2 regions of the Dactylosporangium sp. NBC_01737 genome follow, and region 2 is predicted to be linked to the other one. Evidence: riboswitches for the same ligand, from Rfam matches in the RefSeq annotation. Region 2 holds a riboswitch; the other holds the start of a gene.
What was found. A riboswitch is a leader RNA that binds a small molecule or an ion and turns the genes downstream of it on or off. The one in region 2 is predicted to bind ZMP and ZTP.

Region 1 (3,865 bases), 6.3 Mb from region 2:
CGCAGGGCGACCTGATCGTCGCCGGCAGCCTCAGCATCGTGCACGCGCTGCTGGCCGAGGACCTCATCGACGAATACCGGCTCCTGACGTTCCCCACCATCGCCGGCACCGGGCAGCGGCTCTTCCCCGACTGCCCGCCCACCTACCTGGAATGCCGGTCGGCCGAGCACCTCGGCGACACCGTCCTCAGCCGCTACCACCGCCCCGCACGATGACGGCCGGCGTCACTCGCGCTCGACGCGGCGCAGCCCCTGCGCGGGTGTCCACCACTCGACGACGAGCAGCGTGGCGGCCTCGTTGAGGTGGGTGTGCACGACCTCGGCGATGTCGGCCTGGAAGCGGTCGCCGTCCGGCCCGTCGGTGACCGCCCCGGCCGAGACCGCCCGGCCGGAGACCTTCGCCTCGCCCGGCCACGCCGCCTCAGCGCCCTCGACCGGGTCGACCGTCGCGCTGTGCAGGGCGAAGCGGGGATCCCGGCGCAGATCAGCGCCCTTGCGGGCGTTCGCCATCGAGCCGAAGACCAGCTCGCCGTCCTCGAAGACCACCTCGATGCCGGAGATCCGCGGCGCCCCGTCGGCGCGCAGGGTGGCGATGGTCTTGTGCCTGTGGGCGTCGAACAGCGCCTGCACCCGCTCAGCGAACTCCGGCGCTGCCTGTTGGACGTCTCGCCATGCCGTCATACACCGATGATCGCACCGATGGCCGGCACCGGGGCTTCGGCCCCGTTGCCCGCCGTCGCCACCCTCGGCACCTTGCAGGCGTTACGGGGTGAAGGCGGTGATCGGTGTGCCGGTCGCCTTCTCGTAGAGCAGCACGTGGCTCAGGTCGACGCGGCGGCCGTCGGGGAGCCTGCGGGTCGTGGGCCACAGCAGGGACCGCAGGCCCTGGTGCTGCACGACGTCGAGTGAGGCGGACGTTTCGAGCTGCTGCCCGTTCGCGTCGCACCAGGCGACGACGGCCGCCCAGAAGCGGTTCGCGGTCTCCCAGCCCTCGACCGTGCGGGGGCCGCACATCGGCAGGAGTTCCTCGACGGTGAGGAGGCCGTCGGTACCGTGGGACGCCGCGTTCTGCAGGTTCTCGATGAACTTCAGCGCGACGATCTGCGCGTCGCCGGGCTGCGCGAGGAGGTCCTCGACGACGGCGAGGACCGCCGTGATCCGGGCGTTGCGCCGTGGTGCGACCTCCATGACCAGGTCCATCATCGGGACCGCGCCGCCGCCGGTCGGCAGCCCGGCGGCGGCCATGAGCCGCTCTGCCGGCGGCAGCGCGCGGCGCTTGAAGAGTCCCATCGGCGTCAACCTTCCCCCGGCCGGCGGTGTCCGGCGGACATGATCATGCCAGGTGGATCGGTATGCTGGGGGTGGCCGGGTACTGGCGAAGGTGGAGCACCACCGGGGACCCGGCCGGATCGAGGGTGTGGCGCCGACCGCCTGGGTGCCTCCGGAAGCAGACGTCCTGCGATCGGAGGCAGTATGAACCTGCGGTATGGCATGAACCCGCACCAGCAGACGGCGACCGCGACGCCGATCGACCCCGGCACCCGGCCGTTGCGGGTGGTGCGCGGGGAGCCGTCGTACATCAACATCCTCGACGCCGCGGGTGCCTGGCAGCTCGTGCGGGAGGCCGCGACCGCGCTCGGGCGGCCCGTCGCGGCGTCGTTCAAGCACGTCTCACCTGCCGGCGCCGCGACCGCGGGTCCGCTCGACGCGGTGACGGCCGCCACATATCAGCTGGACCCGGCGGCGACCGGGGCGGTGACGGGCGCGTACGCGCGGGCCCGTGACGCCGACCCGAAGAGTTCCTACGGTGACTTCGTCGCCGTGTCCGAGCCCGTGGACGAGGAGCTGGCGGACCTGCTGCGGCGGGTGGTCTCCGACGGCATCGTCGCACCCGGATACGAGCCTGGCGTCGTGGCGTCCCTCGCGGCGAAGAAGGGCGGCCGGTTCCTCGTCGTGGAGGCCGACGCGGCGTTCGAGCCACCCGCGGTGGAGGCTCGCGAGGTGTACGGGTTGCGCCTCACCCAGCCTCGCGACGGCGTACCGCTGACGCGGGAACTGCTCACGGATCCGCGGCTGCCCGCTGCGGCCGTCGACGACCTGCTGCTCGGCCTTGTCGTGGTGCGGCACACGCAGTCGAACTCGGTCGCGTACGTCCGTGACGGCATGGCGCTGGGGATCGGCGCCGGGCAGCAGTCGCGGGTGGACTGCACGCGACTGGCCGGCGCCAAGGCCGACACGTGGTGGCTGCGCCGCCACCCGTCCGTGCAGGCGTCATCGGCGCGCATCCAGGACCGGGTCGCGGAGCAGCTCCGCAGGGCCGGGGACGTCCCCGACCCGGCGGCGTGGCTGCGGGCGCTGGACCGGGTCGCGTTCGTGTCCGACGGTGCGCTGCCGTTCGCCGACAACGTCGAAGAGGCGGCGCGGCACGGCGTGCGGTACATCGCCGAACCCGGCGACTCGATCCGGTCGGCCGCGGTGCAGCAGGAGTGCGACCGGCGCGGCATCACCCTCGTCCGCACCGGGATCCGGCTGTTCCGGCACTGAGCGCGGGCCCGCACGGGACGTACTGGTAGAACAGCGGCTCGCCGTCGGCGGCGAACGCCTGCAGGGCGGCGGCGTCGTCGGCGGCGAGCACGTCGGCGACGTAGGCCATCCCGGTGTCGAACAGCGGCGCCGTGTGCAGCACCGCCCGGTCGCCGTCCGGTGCGCGCAGGGTGGCGATCTCGCGGTACAGCACGGACACGACGAGCACCTGCTCCGTGCCCTGAAAACGGACCACCAGCAGCGACGGCGGCCCGCCCGCCGCGCGCGAGAGCTGCTGCACGTCGCGGTCCCAGTGCTGGTCGCACATCAGCGCGCGGCGGGCGCCGGCGACGCGGACCTGCAGGCACGCGTCGCCGGAGCCGGCCCGCTGCCCGAGGACGCTCCATCCGGTCCCGCCGACGGTGCCCTGCCGGAGCAGCTGGGTCGGCCCGGCCGGCGGGCGCGGCCAGTGCAGGTACACGGTGACCGCGGCGAGCAGCAGCACGACGACCACGTCCTTGCGGCTGACCCGCCACCAGGGACGCCGGGGCTCAGACAACGGGCACCGCCCGACCGCCGGCGTCGAACAGCTCCAGCCGGACGAACACCCTGCGCCCGCCGGTCTCGGTCAGGTCGACGGGGAACGCCGTGTTGCGCAGGTGCAGCGCGACGACCGGATGCGCGACCCCGTCGACGCGCCGGGTGGGCGTCTCCACGATCTGGCCGCCCGGCAACGTCGAGCGGACCCGGGTCACCTGGTCGGGCACGACGCCGAACTGCACCAGCTCGGTGACCAGCCTGGTGGCCGGGTCGACGGTGTAGAAGTCCCGCAGCTGCGGCGCCCAGCCGTTCGCGCCGTCGGGGATGCGTGCCGGGCAGTACGGCAGGATCTCGTCGCCACCGCGCGAGGAGGTGTCCCGGTGGAAGATCAGGCAGCCGTCGCCGGGCTTCACCGTGACCGCGTAGCCGTCCTCCCGGTATTCGAGCACTGGATCGACCAGGCTGCCGGGGATCGTCGGCACCACCAGATGCGCGAAGAACAGCACCAGCGCGATGCCGGAGATCCGCAGCGCGTCAGGCCATCGCTGCCACCAGGGCGGCCTCGGCGTGGCGTCGGATGGGCGCAGATGCCGAGACATGGCTCGATGTTAGGGACCCGGCGCCAGGGGTACGCCCAGCGAACCGCTCACGTGGCCGGGGCGGGGCGGACCAGGGCGGCGGCCGCGCGGACGGCGGCCAGCAGGGCGGTCGCGATCACCGCATACCCGGCGCTGGACGGGTGGAAACGGTCGGGGCTGAACAGCGCGGGCTCCGCCGCGAATGCCGCCGCGCTCCGCCCGATG
Region 2 (3,865 bases):
TGGTGCGCCGCCGTGGTGGGCGGGGCATGGTGATCTCCCCGCTCGGGTTGAGGATCTCCACGGCGCGCTTGGCCTCCTGTGCGAGCGGGGGGTCTTCGGTTTCACGTGAAACGTACGCGTCAGTCATTGCGCCCTCGGTATCCGCGGTGACGACGGACGGGTGTGGCCGGGGGGACGGAGTACTCCGTCGCTCGGACCTCATGTCGGCTCTCGTCTCGGCTTTCGCTTCGTCTGCAGCGGATTGTGAATCGGCTTTGGGCACGACCGGTTTTCCGCCCCGGCCGTAAACAGTACCGGTAGTTGCACGATCGACCCGCCCGCTGCCGCGAAACTCCACCGTGGCGCCGCGTGTCGTATCGGCAGGATTCTCAGCCCGCGGTTGAGGGACGGGTCGAGCGGGCGGACGGACCCCCCAGCCCTCTATTCCCTCGCCGTTGCGTGCCGCCTCGCCAGCCCTCGTTTCACGTGAAACATGAGGGCCGGCGTCGCCGTAGTCCGGGTTATCACCGCTGTCGCGCACCATGTCAGTCCCGTCCTGCTCGGAAAGATGTGCACTGCCGGCCGTCAGCGACGCGGTGCCCACCTCCGGAGCACCGCCCGACACGAGGTCTTGATTGGCCGCGGTGACCGGCGCCGGGAACGCAAGAACGGCGCGCGGCCAGCCTACGGCGCACAGGCGGCCTGAGCTATGGCTCATCGGCGCGTCGTCGGTCTTGTCACTCTCACCCGGCCGCAAGAAGACCAAAAAGCCGTCGACTCGGCGGAGAAGACCGCCGAGTCGTTTCGCCGGCGCCATCGGCCAGCCGCTGCCACAGTTCCTGATGTCCATCGTCGAACCCCCGCGTTCCCCCGTATCCGGGGACGCTCTCGGCCCGCCCCCGGGTTTACCGCCCGCGCTTGCCTTTCCGGCGCTGCGCGATTTCCCGTTCCCGCACGATCTCGACGACTGTCGTCGGCTCGGCGAGGACGGCGTCCCCGCACAGGTGTACCGACGGCGCACCCGCGCCGAGCCGGCTCAGGGCCTCCGCGTGCTCGGCGATCTCTGCCGCGGCGGAAGCTCCCTTAAGCGCAAGCAGTCGCCCACCAACGGCGGTGAGGGGGAGACACCAACCGGCAAGCCGGTCCAGTGGTGCGACTGCTCTGGCGGTGACGACATCGGCGAGGGGGAGCTTCCCGACGCACTCCTCTGCCCGCGCCCGGACCACGGTGGTCCGCTCTAGGCCGAGCGCCGTCACCGCTTCGGAAAGGAACGCGGTACGTCGTGCGAGCGGCTCGACCAACGTGACGAACAGGTCGGGACGAGCCACTGCCAGCACCATACCGGGCAGCCCGGCGCCGGAGCCGACGTCGACGACCGTGGCGTCCGACTGAATCAAATCGCCGAGGACGGCGCAGTTGAGCATGTGCCGTTCCCAGATCCGCGGCGCTTCCCGCGGCCCGATCAGCCCTCTGATCACCCCGTCGGTGACGAGCAACTGAGCGAACCGCTCAGCCAACGGAAGCCGATCGCCGAACACCTTCTCGGCGGCGGGCAGCACCTCTTGCGGAACAGCACCATCCATACGGTCAAGCAAATCACGCTCGCCCCGCCCGCCGGCCCGCGAGGGCAGTCCCGGGCCGCTACTGCTGTGCGGCCCGGGACCCATGTTTCACGTGAAACGTCGCTCGGCAGCCGCGACGGCGTTGCGGAAGAGCATGGCCACGGTGGTGGGACCCACCCCGCCGACGCGCGGCGTGATGGCACCGGCCACCTCGGCACAGGACTCGTCGACGTCGGGCAGAAGCCGGCGACCCTCGTACCGGACGCCGCCACCGATGACAACGGCACCGGGCTTCACGTGCTCGGGCTGGATGATGCCCGGCACACCGGCGGCGGCGATGAGAATGTCGGCCCGCTGGGTGTACCGCGGCCAATCGGCGACACCGGTGTGCACGACCGTGACGGCGGCGTTGGCCGTCGGCCGCTTCTGCGAGAGCAGCATCGCGAGCGGCCGGCCCAGGGTCGCGCCGCGTCCGAGGATCACGACCTCCCGCCCGCTGACGGGAATCTCGTAGTGCGCGAGGAGCGCCTCGATGCCGGCGGGCGTGCAGGGGAGCGGTCCGGGCATGCCGGCCGCGAGACGCCCCAGGTTCAGCGGGTGCATGCCGTCGACGTCCATGTCCGGGTCGACGCGCTGCAGGGCCACGTCGTAGTCGAGGTGCTTCGGCGTCGGATACTGGATGAGCAGACCGTGCACATCGGGATCCGCGTTGAACCTGTCAATGACGGCGTGCAGCTCATCCTGCGTGGTGTCGGCGGGCAGGTGCTCGTGCGGCGACGCGAACCCGAGCTCCGCCGCTTGGCGCTGCTTGATGCGGATGTACCCGGCGCTCGCATCGTCGTCGCCGACAAGAATCGTCGCGAGCGACGGGACGACACCGCGGGCGCGGAGCGCGGCGACGCGGGTGGCGACGTCGGCCAGGATCTGCTCGGCCACGGGGGCGCCGGGCAGGAGTACGGCAGTGGTCGTGGACATACGACTCCTCGACGTGAGGACCCAGGCGGTCGACCCTCACTACTCGAGCTCCCCGATGGTCCGTCCCATCCTGGTGCCGCCAGTCGCGTCTGTCTCCATTGTCCCCGATCCCCGAGCCGCCCGCCCACGCGGGGACAAAGCCCACGCCGCCCGGATCACCGCCTTGCGCAGTGCCCCCAATCTCCGTGATCTCCGTGATCTCCGTGATCTCCGTGATCGAAGTCGTCCCGTGGTCGCGGGGGCGGCCAGGACGAGCCTTCGATCACGAGGAGCCTCGCAAGAACGGCGCGGCGCCGACGTCGGCGCGATCGCGTGCCCGCCGCCGCGCTGCAGATCCTGCCTCTCGTGATCGAAGTCGCCGCGTGGTCGCCCCGCCGGCCGGATCCGTCCTTCGTTCACGACGCGGACGAGCCGCTCGGCGCAATGGAGCCGACCGTCAAAGTCCGCATCACACATGACCACGGAACTACCGTGCCACCACTGATCCACCGAAATTCCGTGATCACTGGCAACCCCGGCCACCCGGCGCGCCCCCACAGAATGACGCGGTCGACGCACCGGTCGCTGATCAAAAGTCGCGTGCGGGCCGCCCCGGCGGCCAGATCCGACCTTCGATCACGAACCGCCAAAGCACGACGCCGATCCAGCCGACGCGACCGGCCGACGCGACCGGCCGACGCGACCGGCCGACGCGACCGGCCGACGCAACCGGCCGACGCGACCGGGGCGGAGCCGACGCGATTGGGCGCACTCCTTGTCGGATTCTTTCGCCCGTGATCGAAGTCGCCGCCTGGTCATCGGAACGGCCAGAACGAGCCGTCGATCACGAGGGGGGGCGGGCGGGCCGGTCCGGGGGCAGGCGAGGTCAGGCCGTCAGCGTCGCCGTCCACGACCGGGTCGTCGCGCTTACGAACAGGGTGGGCGCAGAGCGGAGCGATCGGGCACCCGCTGCCCGTGCTCGCGGGGTCGGACGGACGAAGGCGGGGCGCCCCCTGAGGGACGCCCCGCCAACGGCAGAACGGGAACAGCGGAACAGCGACGGCTGGTTGCGGGAGTCGTCAGGCGACCGGGCGGACCACGATCCGGCGGGCCGGCTCGACGCCTTCCGACTCGCTCTCCACGCCCGGGAGCGCGTTGATGACGTCGTGGACGCACTTGCGCTCGAAGGCGCTCATCGGCTCGAGCCTGACGGCCTCGCCGTATTCCTTCACCTTCTCGGCGGCGTTCTTGGCGATCGCGCCGAGCTCCTTGCGGCGCAGGGCCCGGTAGCCGCCGACGTCGAGGAGGAGACGGCTGGGGGAGCCCGTCTGCCGGAAGACCGCGAGGCGGCTCAGCTCCTGCAGCGCCTC

Region 1: another riboswitch for ZMP and ZTP. It lies ahead of OHA72_RS43720 (hypothetical protein); the one in region 2 lies ahead of OHA72_RS08170 (bifunctional 5,10-methylenetetrahydrofolate dehydrogenase/5,10-methenyltetrahydrofolate cyclohydrolase).

Annotation. Positions count from the first base shown of each region.
Region 1 is NZ_CP109153.1:9,553,575-9,557,439, reverse strand. It holds gene OHA72_RS43735 (dihydrofolate reductase family protein) at 1-215, shown strand, start outside; gene OHA72_RS43730 (pyridoxamine 5'-phosphate oxidase family protein) at 225-680, opposite strand; gene OHA72_RS43725 (hypothetical protein) at 762-1,289, opposite strand; ZMP/ZTP riboswitch at 1,358-1,443, shown strand; gene OHA72_RS43720 (hypothetical protein) at 1,473-2,543, shown strand; gene OHA72_RS43715 (hypothetical protein) at 2,503-3,081, opposite strand; gene OHA72_RS43710 (hypothetical protein) at 3,074-3,661, opposite strand; gene OHA72_RS43705 (hypothetical protein) at 3,709-3,865, opposite strand, start outside.
Region 2 is NZ_CP109153.1:1,883,464-1,887,328, reverse strand. It holds gene OHA72_RS08180 (ParA family protein) at 1-523, opposite strand, end outside; gene rsmG (16S rRNA (guanine(527)-N(7))-methyltransferase RsmG) at 885-1,562, opposite strand; gene OHA72_RS08170 (bifunctional 5,10-methylenetetrahydrofolate dehydrogenase/5,10-methenyltetrahydrofolate cyclohydrolase) at 1,650-2,516, opposite strand; ZMP/ZTP riboswitch at 2,529-2,613, opposite strand; gene OHA72_RS08165 (Jag family protein) at 3,575-3,865, opposite strand, start outside.